One region of the Actinoplanes sp. SE50/110 genome, then DNA from elsewhere that is predicted to be linked to it. Evidence: riboswitches for the same ligand, from Rfam matches in the RefSeq annotation. Region 1 holds a riboswitch; the other holds the start of a gene.
The links. A riboswitch is a leader RNA that binds a small molecule or an ion and turns the genes downstream of it on or off. The one in region 1 is predicted to bind thiamine pyrophosphate.
Positions count from the first base shown of each region.

Region 2: linked by a shared signal. The riboswitch ahead of ACSP50_RS06710 (ECF transporter S component) and the one ahead of ACSP50_RS03590 (thiamine phosphate synthase) in region 1 are both predicted to bind thiamine pyrophosphate.

Region 1 is NZ_LT827010.1:794,714-801,692, reverse strand. It holds gene thiC (phosphomethylpyrimidine synthase ThiC) at 1-864, opposite strand, end outside; gene thiD (bifunctional hydroxymethylpyrimidine kinase/phosphomethylpyrimidine kinase) at 934-1,695, opposite strand; gene ACSP50_RS03610 (thiamine phosphate synthase) at 1,692-2,300, opposite strand; gene ACSP50_RS03605 (thiazole synthase) at 2,294-3,043, opposite strand; gene thiS (sulfur carrier protein ThiS) at 3,045-3,245, opposite strand; gene thiO (glycine oxidase ThiO) at 3,236-4,252, opposite strand; gene ACSP50_RS03590 (thiamine phosphate synthase) at 4,249-4,833, opposite strand; TPP riboswitch at 4,827-4,937, opposite strand; gene ACSP50_RS03585 (ABC-F family ATP-binding cassette domain-containing protein) at 4,970-6,616, opposite strand; gene ACSP50_RS03580 (class I SAM-dependent methyltransferase) at 6,643-6,979, opposite strand, start outside.
Region 2 is NZ_LT827010.1:1,487,837-1,494,815, reverse strand. It holds gene ACSP50_RS06725 (hypothetical protein) at 1-452, shown strand, start outside; gene ACSP50_RS06720 (DUF6328 family protein) at 415-966, opposite strand; gene ACSP50_RS06715 (alpha/beta hydrolase) at 998-1,813, opposite strand; TPP riboswitch at 1,952-2,055, shown strand; gene ACSP50_RS06710 (ECF transporter S component) at 2,116-2,700, shown strand; gene ACSP50_RS06705 (ABC transporter ATP-binding protein) at 2,706-4,109, shown strand; gene ACSP50_RS06700 (energy-coupling factor transporter transmembrane protein EcfT) at 4,106-4,897, shown strand; gene ACSP50_RS06695 (DUF6086 family protein) at 5,075-5,494, shown strand; gene ACSP50_RS06690 (methylenetetrahydrofolate reductase) at 5,593-6,510, shown strand; gene ACSP50_RS06685 (MTH1187 family thiamine-binding protein) at 6,552-6,848, shown strand; gene ACSP50_RS06680 (HAD family hydrolase) at 6,845-6,979, shown strand, end outside.

The sequences.
Region 1 (6,979 bases):
GTTGGCGTCGGCGATCGATCCGGGGCGCAGCCCGTCGCCGAGCGAGAAGGTGATGTCGTACTCCCGGAAGATCTCGCAGAGTTCCCGGAAGTGGGTGTAGAGGAAGTTCTCCCGGTGTTCGGCCAGGCACCAGGCCGCCATGATCGACCCGCCGCGGGAGACGATGCCGGTGACCCGTTCAGCGGCCAGCGGCACATAGGCGAGCAGCACCCCGGCGTGGATGGTCATGTAGTCCACGCCCTGCTCGGCCTGCTCGATCACGGTCTCCCGGAACAGCTCCCAGGTGAGTTTCAGCGGGTCTCCGTTGACCTTCTCGAGAGCCTGGTAGATCGGCACGGTCCCGATCGGCACCGGCGAGTTGCGCACGATCGCCTCCCGGGTCTCGTGGATCCGCGGCCCGGTGGACAGGTCCATCACGGTGTCCGCGCCCCACCGCGTCGCCCAGGTCAGCTTCTCCACCTCCTCGGCGACCGACGAGGTCACGGCCGAGGTGCCGATGTTGGCGTTGACCTTCACGAGGAACTTCGATCCGATGATCATCGGCTCGGACTCGGGGTGGTTGCGGTTGGCCGGTAGCACCGCCCGCCCGGCCGCGATCTCGTCGCGCACGAGCGAGGGGTCGACTCCTTCGCGGACCGCCACGAACTCCATCTCCGGCGTGATGTCGCCGGCCCGCGCCGCGGCGAGCTGGGTTCGCCCGTCCCACCAGGGTTTCCGCAGTGCGGGCAGGCCCTGCTCGGGGTCGCTGCCCGGGCCCGAGGTGTCGTAGAGCCGGACCGACGGGTTGTCGCCGGTCAGCACCACCTCGGTGAACGGGACGCGGATCTCCGGACGGGAGCCCTCCACGTAGACCTTGCGCCTCATGTTTCCTCCCAGATAGGTATAAAACCGGCGACCGATGGCAGCACTGATCGCCGGATGTCTTGTCATCCGTCAGCCGGAGAAGTGGTTCAGCGGCCCGGGCCCGGCACCCAGCCGCCACGCGGCGCCACCGCGCAGCGCCCCCGACACGTACTCCTTGGCCGCCGCGACCGCCGCCGGCACCGGGTCGCCCATCGCCAGGCGCACCGCGATCGCCGACGAGAAGGTGCACCCGGAGCCGTGGTTGTTCGGCGTCGAAACCGGCTCGCCGTGCAGTTCGGTGATCCGGCCGGCGTCCCAGAGGACGTCGACCGCGAGATCGCTTCCGGTCACCACCACGGCGCGCGGCCCGGTCGCGGCGATCTCGGCCGCCGCGGCGGCCATCTCCGGCACCGTCTCGGCCCGGCATCCGGCCAGGGCTGCGGCCTCTTCCCGGTTCGGCGTCACGACCCGGGCGTACGCCGTGAGCACCCGGACCGTCGCCGCCTCCCCCAGCCGGCTCCCGGAGGTCGACACCAGCACCGGATCGACCACCAGATTCGGCAGTTCGGCGGCCCGCTCGGCGATCACTTTCGCCACCGCCGAGTCGGCGATCATCCCGACCTTGACCGCGGCCACGGTGAAGTCGGTCAGTACCGCGTCGAGTTGTGCCGCCACGATCCCGGCCGGCACCGGGTGGATCGCGGTCACTCCGAGCGTGTTCTGCGCCGTGATCGCGGTGAGCACCGACACCCCGTACGCCCCCAGGGCCGCGAACGTCTTGAGGTCGGCCTGGATCCCGGCTCCCCCACCGGAGTCCGACCCGGCGATGGTCAGCACCACGGGCGGCGTCATCGGACACCCCCGAGGTCGGCGGCCGCGGGCGACCCGGCGGCGGCCGCGGCGAAGGCGCCGGCCAGGACGCGGGCGACCCGTTCCGGGTTGGCGGCCCGCATGATCGCGCCGAGTACGGCGACCCCATCGGCCCCGGCGGTCGCGCAGGACGCCGCCCGGGCCGCCGAGTCGACCCCGCCGAGCGCCAGCCACGGCATCCCCGCGGCGAGCCGCGCGGCCCGATCCACGCCCAGATCCGGCCCGTACCCCGGCTTGGTCGCGGTCGGGAAGATCGGCGACAGCGTCACATAGTCCACCTCGGACACCGGCTCGGTGCCGTGCCACGATCTGCCGACCAGCGGCACGCCGCCCGGCCGTGGGTCGGCGGCGGCCAGGTGCACGGCGGCACCGCCGAGCGGATCGGGCCCGGCCACGATCAGCCGCCCGGGCGGGACCACGGCGCGCAGTTGCGCGGCCAGGGCGGCACGGTCGCCGTACGGCAGATCGCGTTCCCGGAGGATCACCCAGCCCGCGCCGCCGCGTACCGCCGCGGCCACCGTCTCCACCAGCGGCCCGGCGGCGGACCGCCGGTCGGTGAGCACGACGAGCCCGGTCGGCGTCACCACACCGGGATCCCCTCGTCCGGTGTGGACGCCACGGCGTGGAAGCGACGGGGGATGCGACCGGCCTGCCGGGCCAGTCGTCCGGCGGCGACCGCGTGCCGCATCGCGGTGGCCATCACGGCCGGCTCGTCGGCCCGGGTGATCGCGCTGGCGATCAGTACCGCGTCGCAGCCCAGCTCCATCGCCAGCACCGCGTCCGAGGCGGTGCCGATGCCGGCGTCGAGGACCACCGGCACGTCCACGCTCTGCCGGATCAGCTCGATGTGGTGCGGGTTGGCGATGCCCAGTCCGGAGCCGATCGGCGAGCCGGCCGGCATCACCGCGGCGCAGCCGGCGTCGGCGAGCCGGCGGGCCAGGACCGGGTCGTCGGTGGTGTAGGGCAGCACCGTGAATCCGTCCGCGACCAGCGTCTCGGCCGCCCGGAGCAGCTCGACGCCGTCCGGCAGCAGGGTCCGCTCGTCGCCGATCACCTCCAGTTTGATCAGGTCGGTCTCGAACGCCTCCCGGGCCATCCGGGCGGTCTTGACCGCGTCCCCGGCGGTGTAGCAGCCGGCCGTGTTGGGCAGGATCCGCACCCGGAGCCGGTCGAGCATCGGCAGCAGTCCCGGACCGGCCGCCTCGATCCGGCGCAGCGCCACGGTGACCAGGTCGGTCTGCGAGGCGACGATCGCCTCTTCGAGCGCGGCCAGGCTGTTCGCGCCGCCGGTGCCGACGATCAGCCCGTTCTCCGGCAGGAGATCGCCCATGTCAGCCGCCCTGCGCCGCGGTGAGCACCTCGACCGCATCCCCGTCGGCCAGGTCCACCCGGTCCCACGTGGACCGGGGGACGACGGTCCCGTTCACCGCGACCGCGACTCCGCGGTGCGCGTCGGTGATCTCGGCGACCAGCGCGGCCACCGAGCAGCCGGCCACTCTCGTCTGGTGCCGGCCGTTGACGGTCAGGCGCATCCGAACCTCCCGGGGGTGAAATCGTCGATGATCGGGTCGGTGGTGCCGGTGAGGACCAGGTCGGCGATCAGCCGCGCGGTGATCGGGGCGAGCAGCACGCCGTTGCGGTGGTGCCCGGCCGCGACCAGCACGCCGGGTCGCAGCACGCCGAGGATCGGGGCGTTGTCCGGGGTGCCCGGCCGGTGCCCGACGGTGACCTCGGCGAGTGCGTGCTCGGCCAGCCCGGGCACCAGGTCGAGGGCGGCGCGCAGCAGGTCGTGGACGCCGCCGGCGGTCGCCTGCCGGTCGGTCCGCTCCTCCTGGGTCGCCCCGACCACGACTTCGCCGTCGGCGCGCGGCACCAGGTAGACGTGCCGGCCGTCGGCCGCACCGTCGATCACGTGCCGCAGCAGCCCCGGCTCGCCGCGCAGCCGCAGCATCTGGCCTTTGACCGGCCGGATCGGCAGCCCGGTGAGCGGTGCGGTGCCGCAGCCGGCCGCGACGACCGTGACGTCGGCGTCCACTTCGCAGAGATCGCGCACGTCGGCCCGGACGATCCGCCCGCCGAGGATGCCGCGCAGCGCGGCGACCACCCGGCGTGGATCCACCTGTTTCTCGGTCGGCGCGAAGACCCCGGCACGCACCCGCGGGGACAGCGCCGGCGCCAGTTCCCGCACCCGCGATCCGGTGAGCGGGGTCAGTTTCTGGTGCTTCCACTCGCGTGCCATTTCGGCGACATCGTCGGCCGTCATGGCGACGCCGATCGTTCCCGCGGTGTCATAGCCGACGTCACCGAGCGACGCCGCGAATGCCGGCCACAATGCGTTCGACGCTGCGAGCAGCCGCTCCAGTCCGGGAAACTCGAACACCGATTCGCCGCCCGGCGCGAGCATTCCGGCAGCCACGTGCCAGGCCCCCGCGGAGCCGTCCGGCTCCGGGTCGTAGACCGTGACATCGGCGCCACGACGCAGCAGTTCGACCGCGGTGGCGAGCCCGATCATCCCGCCGCCGACGATTCCCACCCTCATTGCAGGGCCGCCAGAAAGGCCGCGGCAGCGCCCGCGGGGTCACCGTCGAAAGCCTTCACCGCGGCTACGCCGTACGTCGTGAGCAGCCCCACCCGCTCCAGAGTGATCCCGCCGATCGCCACCACCGGGATGCCCGGCACGGCCGCGGCGACCGCGTTCACCCCGTCCGGTCCGAGCGGCGGCGGCAGACCGTCCTTCGTGGAGGTGGGAAAGGCCGGGCCCACCCCGAGATAGGTCGCCCCGTCGGCCACCGCGGCGCGCGCCGCCTCCGGTGTCCGGCAGGTGGCCCCGATCACCGCCTCCGGACCGAGCACCCGGCGCGCGGCGGCCACCGGCAGGTCGTCGGCGCCCAGGTGCACGCCGTCCGCGCCGGTCGCGAGAGCCACCCCGATGCGATCGTTGACCAGGCACAACGCCCCCGCGGTGCGGCACCGGGGCACGGCTTCGCGGGCTACGGCGTACGCCGCGAAGTCGTTGGTCTTGACCCTGATCTGCACCGCGACGCCGGGCTGCGCCACCGCCCGGACGACATCGAGATCGTCGGTGATGACGTGGAGACGGGGGAACGAAACAGCGCCCATGACGCACTCCTCCCTGCGCCGGCATGACCCGGATCAGGTTCGACGGTCGGGGGCCGCATCAGCCCCCCTCTCAGCCCGGTGCCCGGACTCCCGTGGGTTCTTGTAACCGGACCATAACCGGTCCGTGACGAGAAAACTAGCGGACGTCCCAGACCGGTTCAGGGACCTCGACAACTTCGTTATCGCTCCTGAACAGCACGAAGCGATCGAAGGACCGGGTGAACCAGCGGTCGTGGGTGACGGCTATCACGGTGCCGTCGAAGGCCTTGAGGCCCTCCTCCAGCGCCTCCGCGGAGGCCAGGTCCAGGTTGTCGGTGGGCTCGTCGAGCAGCAGCAGGGTGGCCCCGGACAGCTCCAGCAGCAGCACCAGGAACCGCGCCTGCTGGCCGCCGGACAGGGTGCCGAACCGCTGGTCGCCCTGAGCGCCGAGCTCATAGCGGCTCAGCGCCTTCATCGCGCCGGCGCGGTCTACTCCCGACCGGTGCTCGTCGCCGCGCCAGAGGATCTCGACCAGGGTGCGCTCGGTCAGCTCGGGCCGGTCATGGGTCTGCGAGAAGTGGCCGGGCCGGACCCGGGCACCGAGCCGCGCCACCCCGGAGTGCGCGACGTGCGCGAGCGGTGCGCCGTCGACCGGCTTGTGCTCCAGGTCGGGTTCGCTGCCGCCGGCCGCGAGCAGGCGCAGGAAGTGCGACTTGCCGGTGCCGTTGGCACCCAGCACCGCGACCCGGTCGCCGTACCAGATCTCCAGGTCGAACGGGAAGGTCAGATCCTCCAGTTCCAGGCTCTCGCAGATGACCGAGCGTTTGCCGGTACGGCCGCCGCGCAGGTTCATCCGGACCGACTGCTCCTTGGGCGGCAGCGGGGGCGGCCCGGCCTCCTCGAACTTGCGCAGCCGGGTCTGCGCGGCCTGGTAGCGCGAGGCCAGGCCGTCGTTGAAGGCCGCCTTGTTCTTGAGCGTGAAGACCAGCTCGCGAAGTTTCTCGTGCTCCTCCTCCCAGCGGCGGCGCAGCTCCTCCATCCGCTCGTGCCGGTTCGACCGGGCCTCGTGCCAGGAGGCGAAGCCGCCCGGATGGGTCCAGGCGCCGCCACCCTCGACCGCGACCACCCGGTCGGCGGTCTGGGCCAGCAGCTCCCGGTCGTGCGAGACGTAGAGGATCGACTTGGCCGACTCGCGGATCCGCTGCTCCAGCCAGCGTTTCGCGGGCACGTCGAGGAAGTTGTCCGGCTCGTCGAGCAGCAGCACCTCGTCAGGGCCGCGCAGCAGCAGGTCGAGGGCGAACCGCTTCTGCTCGCCGCCGGACAGGGTGCGCACGATCCGGGACCGGGCCTCGTCCCACGACCTGCCGAGGATCGCGACGGTCACCGTGTCGAACAGCACCTCGGCGTCATAGCCGCCCACCTCACCCCAGTGGGCCAGCGCGTTCGCATAGGCCAGCTGGGTGCGCTCGGTCTCGTCGAGCGCCGCGGTCGCCGTCGCAAGCCGCTCACCGGCCGCCCGCAGCGGCGGCGCGACCAGCGACAGCGCCAGATCCTCCAACGTCCGGTCGTCGCCGATCATGCCGATGAACTGGCGCATCACGCCCAGCCCACCGACCCGCGCCACGGTGCCGGTCTGCGCCGGGATGTCGCCGGCCACCATCCGCATCAGGGTGGTCTTGCCGGCCCCGTTCGGACCCACCAGCGCCACCTTGGCACCCTCGCCGACCCGGAACGACACGTCGGCGAACAGCTCGCGCCCGTCCGGCAGGACGAACCCGGCGCCGGCCACATCCACGTACCCCATGCCCGGCATCCTGCCCGGTCCAGGTCTCAGATGGCAGCCGGTTTTCCGGTCACCCGCAGCACCCGGAACCCCTTCTGGCTGGCGATCCGCTCGACCACCCAGCCCCGGTCGGTCAGCCAGGTGTGCAGCGAGTCACCCCCGAGGTTCCGGTTGATCACCAGCCAGCCCACCCCGCCCGGCGCGAGCCGGGGCAGCCAGCGGTCCATCAGCGCGTGCAGCTCCGCCTTGCCCACGTGGGTCGGCGGGTTGCTCCAGATCTGCGTGAACGACACCCCGGCCGGCACGTCGTCGGGCGCCGACACCCGCACCCGGCCGGCCAGTCCGAGGGCCGCCGCGTTCTCCACGGTCAGCTCCCGCGCCCGG
Region 2 (6,979 bases), 690 kb from region 1:
GCGGCATCGCCGACAACCTGGCCGACGCGGGCGGCAAGGTGGGCCGGGTGCCGATCGTCGGCGATCAGCTGACCAAACCGTTCGCCGGGGCCGCGAACGCCGCCCGGTCGATCGCCGAGGCCGGCCAGCAGCAGCAGGACCTGGTCGGCAAGCTGGCGCTGATCCTGCCGCTGATGGCGGTCGCGGTGCCGCTGGCCGTGATCCTGTTCCTCTGGCTGCCGAGGCGGCTGCGCTGGGTCCGGCGGGCCACCACGGCGAGCGCGGTCCGCGACCTGCCGGCCGGGCGGGACCTGCTGGCGCTGCGAGCGCTCGCCTCCCGGCCGCTGAGCGAGCTGGCCCGGCTCGGCCCGGACATCGCGCAGAGCTGGCGGGCCGGGGACGCGGCGGCCGTCGACGCGCTCGCCGACCTGGAACTCAGGCGCCTCGGTCTGCGTCGAGCAGGCCGCTCGTAGCCGAGTCGGCCGGGGCGTCGTCGAGGACGAAGCCGTCCTTGTCGTCGTCGGTGGCCCAGCGCTTGTGGGTGACCGGCAGGATCGCCCAGAAGGTGAGGAACCAGCCGGCGCTGAGCACCGTCAGCACCACCGCCCAGCGGGCGTGCAGCACGTAGTCGGTGACCAGCAGCACGCTGCTGACCATCGAGACCAGCATGCAGGCCAGGCCGGCGCTGGCCATCCGGTGCGCATACCGGACCAGCTCCGGTTTGCGGCCCTGGCGGAACAGCGCCCGGTGGAACGCGACCGGCGAGATGATCAGCGCGGTGGCGAACGCCGCACTGATCAACGCCACCACGTAGGTGTCCCGCTGGAACTCGGTCGCCTTCGGGAAGCCGCTGGAGAACGGCAGGGTCAGCAGGAACGCGAACAGGATCTGCACGCCGGTCTGCGCCACCCGCAGCTCCTGCAGCAGGTCGGCGAAATTCCGGTCCCACCGCTGCTTCTGCGTTTCCTTCGACGGAGTGGCGGCCATGGTGAGCGAGGATTCCCGGTCGCGCCCATGGTCAAACGCCGATGCGTGCCAGGATCGCGTCGCCGAGTTCGCGGGGCGCCTGTTCGGGCACCCAGTGGCTGACCCCGCGCATCGCGACCAACTGGTAGTCGGCCGGCACCCAGTCGGCGGTGCGCAGCGCGGCGGTCAGGCCGACCACCCCGTCCCGGTCGCTCCAGACGTACGTGGTCGGAACGGTGATCTCGCCGAGGTCGGCGACGTCCGAGGAGCGGAAGGCGCGGTACCAGTGGAGCGCGGTGGTCAGCCGGCCCGGCTCGCGCATCGCCTTGACGTACAGGTCGGCACGCGGCCCGATCGCGCCCAGCATCCGGCGCATCACCAGGGCGCCGCCGCCGAGCAGCAGCTTCTCCGCCACGGCGCTGCGGAAGACCTGGAAGTAGGCGAGCCGGGCCTGCTGGGACGGCCGGACCCGCAGGGCCAGCAGCAGCGCCCGGGGGTGCGGCACGGAGATCGCGGTCAGGGTGCGCACCCGGTCCGGGTGCCGGCCGGCGACCAGCCAGCCGACCTGGGCGCCCCAATCGTGGCCGACCAGGTGCACCGACTCCAGGCCGAGCGCGTCCAGGACGCCGAGGACGTCGGCGACCGGCTCGCCGATCCGGTAGGCGGGGACGCCGGACGGGCGGGCGCCGGGCGAGTAGCCGCGCTGGTCCATCGCGTACGTCCGCAGGCCGGCCTCGTGCAGGCGGGGCAGCAGAGGGTCGAACTCCCGGTGATCCTGCGGAAAGCCGTGCAGCAGCAGAACCGGCCGACCGTCCTCGGGACCGCCCACGGCCACCTCGAACGTCAGCCCCCGGGCCTTGACCTCCATGTGATCACTCCCTCGCTGTGCTACATCGCCGACCTGGTGTTAGCGTCATCGAAGCACATGCACCGAAGCTTTTCCGCGACGGCGGAGACCAGTGCGTCCACTTCAGCGACGCGCGGGTCGAGGCAGCCGCGAAAGAGCTTCGTCCGACAGGGGAGCGCACAGCGCTGAGAGTGCGGATCATCCGCAGACCCTCGTACCTGATCTGGGTAATGCCAGCGCAGGAAGTTCGGTCTTTCTTCAGCCGCGTCAGGCCGCCAGGCTCGGCGTGCGTCTCCTCCCGGTAACCGCTGGGAGGCGTATCAATGACATCCACCCATCGCTGGCGCACGATAGACATCGTGATCGCCTCGGTGATCGCCGTCGCGTTCGGCGTCATCTTCTGGGCCTGGGACGCGCTCTGGGCCGCCACCGAGAACGCGTTCACGTTCTTCCCGCCGGCCCAGGCCGTCCTCTACGGCATGTGGTTCCTGCCGGCCGTGCTGAGCGCGCTGATCATCCGCAAGCCGGGCGCCGCGTTCTTCACCGAGACGGTCGCCTCGATCATCTCGGCGCTGCTCGGCAATAAGTGGGGCGCCACCGTGATCATCCAGGGTGCGGCCCAGGGCCTCGGCGCCGAGCTGGCCTTCGCCCTGTTCCGCTACCGGGTCTTCACCCTGCCCGCCGGGCTGCTCTCCGGCGCCCTGGCCGGCCTGGTCGCCGCGGTCTTCGACTGGTACGTCTGGACCTACGACTACGACCTGTGGAGCTACCGGATCCCGTACGCGCTGATCACCGTCGTCAGCGCCACCGTGATCGCCGGCGCCGGCGCCTGGCTGCTGGTCCGCGCGCTCGCGCCGACCGGCGTCCTGGACCGGTTCGCGGCCGGCCGCCAGCGGGCATTGATCTAATCGCGGTGAGCGAGGTTCAGCTCCGCGGGTTCGGCTGGCGGCACGCGGGCCGCCGGGCCTGGGCGGTGCGCGGCCTCGACCTGCACATCCGGCACGGCGAGCGGGTGCTGCTGCTGGGCCCTTCGGGGGCCGGCAAGAGCACCCTGCTCGCCGCGCTGGCCGGCCTGCTGCCCGAGGATTCCGGGGAGGCCGCGGGCGGCATCGAGATCGACGGGCTGGAACCGCCCAAGGCCCGCGACCGGGTCGGCATCCTCTTCCAGGACCCGCAGACCCAGCTGGTGATGGCCCGCTCCGGCGACGACGTGGCGTTCGGCCTGGAGAACCGCGGTGTGCCGGCCGGCGAGATCTGGCCGCGGGTCACCGAAACCCTGGACCGGGTCGGATTCCGGTATCCGCTGGACCGCTCCACCGCCGCGCTCTCCGGCGGCGAGGCGCAACGGCTGGCCCTCGCCGGGGTCCTCGCGCTGCGCCCCGGCCTGCTGCTGCTCGACGAACCGACCGCCAACCTGGACCCGGCCGGAGCCGCGCTGATCCGCGACGCGATCGCCCAGGCGGTCGGCCCGGACACCACGCTGATCATCGTCGAGCACCGGGTCGCCGACGCGTTGCCGCTGGTGGACCGGGTCGTGGTGATCGAGGCGGGCGGTGGGGTGCGGGCCGACGGCACGCCTGAGGCGATCTTCGCCGCCTACGGCGACGAGCTGGCCGAGCAGGGCGTCTGGGTGCCGGGGCACGCCGTCGAGTCGCGGATCGCCCCGGTCACCGTTCCCTCCGATCTGGTACGTGCGGAACAGACCGGCGTGCCGGGACGCCTGCCCGCCGTGAGGCTGACCGCGGGCGCCGGCGAAGTGCTCGCGGTGACCGGGCCGAACGGCGCCGGCAAATCCACCCTCGCGCTGCTCCTCGGCGGGCTGCTCGCCCCGGGAACCGGGCGGGTCAGCGCGTTCGGTGACCGGAAACCGCCGCACCGGTGGCGGGCCAGAACCCTCACCCAGCGGATCGGCTCGGTCTTCCAGAACCCGGAGCACCAGTTCGTCACCACCCGGGTCGCCGACGAACTGTCACTCGGACCCCGGCGGCTGGGCCGCGGCGCCGCCGAGATCCGGGCCACCGTCGACGAGTTGCTGCACCGGCTGCGGTTGGAGCGGCTGGCCGAGGCGAACCCGTACACCCTCTCCGGCGGGGAGGCTCGGCGGCTGAGCGTGGCGACCGCACTGGCCACCGCACCCCGGCTGCTGGTGCTCGACGAGCCGACCTTCGGGCAGGACCGGCGGACGTGGACCGAGTTGGTGACGTTGCTGGGCGAGCTGCGCGACGAGGGGCACGGCGTGGTGGCGGTCACGCACGACGAGGAATTCGTCCGTACCATCGCCGATCGGACCGTCACCATCGGCGGACCGCGACCGTGAACCTCCTCCTCGAGCCGATCGCCGACCCGGGCGCGCCGCTGGCGCGCCGCAACCCGGTGGCCAAGCTCGGCGCCGCGCTGCTGTTCGCCCTGCCGATGATCGCGACGCTGGACCCGGTGACCCCGGCCGTCGCGCTCGGCGTCGAACTGATCGCACTGCCGTTCTTCGGGGTGCGGGCGCGGGTGCTCGCCCGGCGGATCTGGCCGCTGCTGCTGACCGCGTTCAGCACCCTGGTCGCGATGGTGCTGTTCGCCGCCGACCGCGGTGGTGAGCTGCTGTTCTCGGTGGGGCGGGTGGACGTGACCACCGGCGTGTTGGCGAGCGCGACCGGTCTGATCCTGCGGATCTTCGCGGTGGCCCTGCCCGGGATCGCGGTGTTCACCACCACCGACCCGACCGACCTGGCCGACGCGCTGGTGCAGAACGCGAAAGCGCCGGCCCGGTTCGCGATCGGGGCGCTCGCCGCGTTCCGGCTGCTGCCGCTGCTCGGGCAGGAGTGGCGGATGCTGACCCTGGCCCGACGGGCGCGCGGAGTGGAAACCGGGAAGAACCCGGTGGCGTTCGCGTCGACGGCGTTCGCGTTGCTGGTGGGAGCGCTGCGACGCGGCGTGCGGCTGGCGGTGGCGATGGACGCGCGCGGATTCGACTCCGGGGTGCCGCGGACGTACGCCCGGACCCAGCGCTTCACCGCGGCCGACGCGGTGCTGCTGGTGACGGCCGTGGTGCTGTCCGCCCTGATCCTGGCAGTGAGCGTGGTCTCCGGAGTGTTCCGGCCGATCATCGGTTGACCGCGCGTTCGTCACCCGGTCACCGGCTCGCCGGTGGACGTTGTCCGCACCTGGCGAAGGTTCCTGACATGAACCATTCGCCGGCCCATCGGCATGCGCCGGGCGGTCGTCCCGCGCGGAACAGCGACTCCCGCAATTGACTTGCCGGCCCCGCCACGACGCGATGATCATGGATGGGTGAGTCAGTATTTCGAGGTCGGCGACCTGGTCCTGTGGAATCCGTCGAACGGGGTGGCGAGGCTCTACGCGCGCACCGGTGAGGCGGTGGCACCGCTGGTGGAACTGCCGACCGGCATCGGTCCGATGATCGCGGACGAGTATGAGATCGACCTCGACGTCTTCGTGGCCTTCGTGGACGCGTTGACCGGCTACTACCTCGGGGCCCAGCATCCGATTCTCCGCTCGCTGATGGAGGGCTTCCTCGCCACGTCGATCGTCATGGTCCAGCGGGCCGGGCGGGAGCTGCCGGCGCTCCGCGAGCAGCAGCGGCCGCACTGGTGGAACGTCTCGGTGACCACACGCGGGGTCGCCCCGACCGCCGACCGCGACGAGCTGCTCGACCTGGTCGCCGAGCACGCGATGAGCATGGCCCGGTAGCCGCGGCCCCCGCCGCACCGGGCGACGGGCCGGCTCGGTGGGCGGGATGGTGGGACTGTCGTGCAGGTCACCGAGGGGGTGTTTTCTAGGGTGGTGCCATGACTCGTGCCCGACTGCCGCAGCTGTTGGCCGACGCCCGTAGCGGGGTGTTGCTGTTCAGCATCACGCCGCCGAAGCGCAGCACCCCCGAGGAGCGGATCAAGGAGATCGCCGAGGTCACCCTGGAGCGGCTCGGCCGGCTCGACCTGGACGGGCTGATCCTCTACGACATCGACGACGAGTCCGACCGGAACCCGGTCGAGCGGCCGTTCCCGTTCCTGGCGTCGCACGACCCCGCGCAGTATTACGAGACGCACCTGGGCGCCTGGAAGCAGCCGGTGATCATCTACCGCTGCGTGGGGAAGTACGCCGAGGAGGAGCTGCGCGACTGGATGCGCGGGGTCGATCCGGAGCAGGTGCTCGGTGTCTTCGTCGGCGCGTCGTCGGGCGGCAAGGCGGTCCGCACCGGGTTGCGCCGGGCGCAGGAGTTGCGGGCCGAGGTCCGGCCGGAGCTGCCGCTGGGTGCGGTGGTGATCGGGGAACGGCCGGAGGAGCACCGGCGGATGCTGACCAAGCAGGATCGGGGAGCGAGCTTCTTCATCTCCCAGGTCGTCTATCACGTCAACGAGACCAAGAACCTGATCTCCGACTACTTCTACGAGTGCCGGGCCCGGGACATACCGCCACGGACCATGATTTTCACGCTGTCGCTGTGCGGGTCGCTGAAGACGCTGGAGTTCCTGCGCTGGCTCGGCGTCGACGTTCCCCGCTGGCTGGAGAACTCGCTGCGGCACACCGCCGACCCGCTCGCCGAGTCGTACAAGCACTGCCTCGACATCGCCCGTGACCTGCGGGACTTCTGCGAGCACCTGGGCGTCCCGTACGGCTTCAACATCGAGAGCGTCTCCATCCGCAGGGAGGAGATCGAAGCCACCACCCGCCTGGCCGCCGACATCGCCACCCTCCTCGGCCGCTGACCCCACCCGGCCGCACGAGGATCGGCTGGCAGGATGGAGGCATGCTGGTCGCCTTCTCTGTCACGCCGATCGGGGTCGGGGACTCCGTCGGGGATGCCGTCGCCGAGGCGGTGCGGGTGGTTCGGGCCTCGGGGCTGCCGAACCGGACCGATGCCATGTTCACCACGATCGAGGGTGAGTGGGACGAGGTGATGGCGGTGGTCAAGCAGGCGGTGGAGGCGGTGGCCGCGGTCGCCCCGCGGGTGAGTCTGTCGTTGAAGGCGGATGTGCGGCCCGGGGTGACCGGGGCGCTGACCGCCAAGGTGGACCACATCGAACGGGTGCTGGGCGAGTCATGAGGCGTCTGGTGATGTGGGACGTCGACTACACGCTGCTGCGCGGCGGCGGGGTGGCGGCCCGGGCGTGGAAGGCCGCGTTCACCGAGGTGACCGGGGTGGCCTGGCGGGATACGCCGATCTTCGGTGGGCGC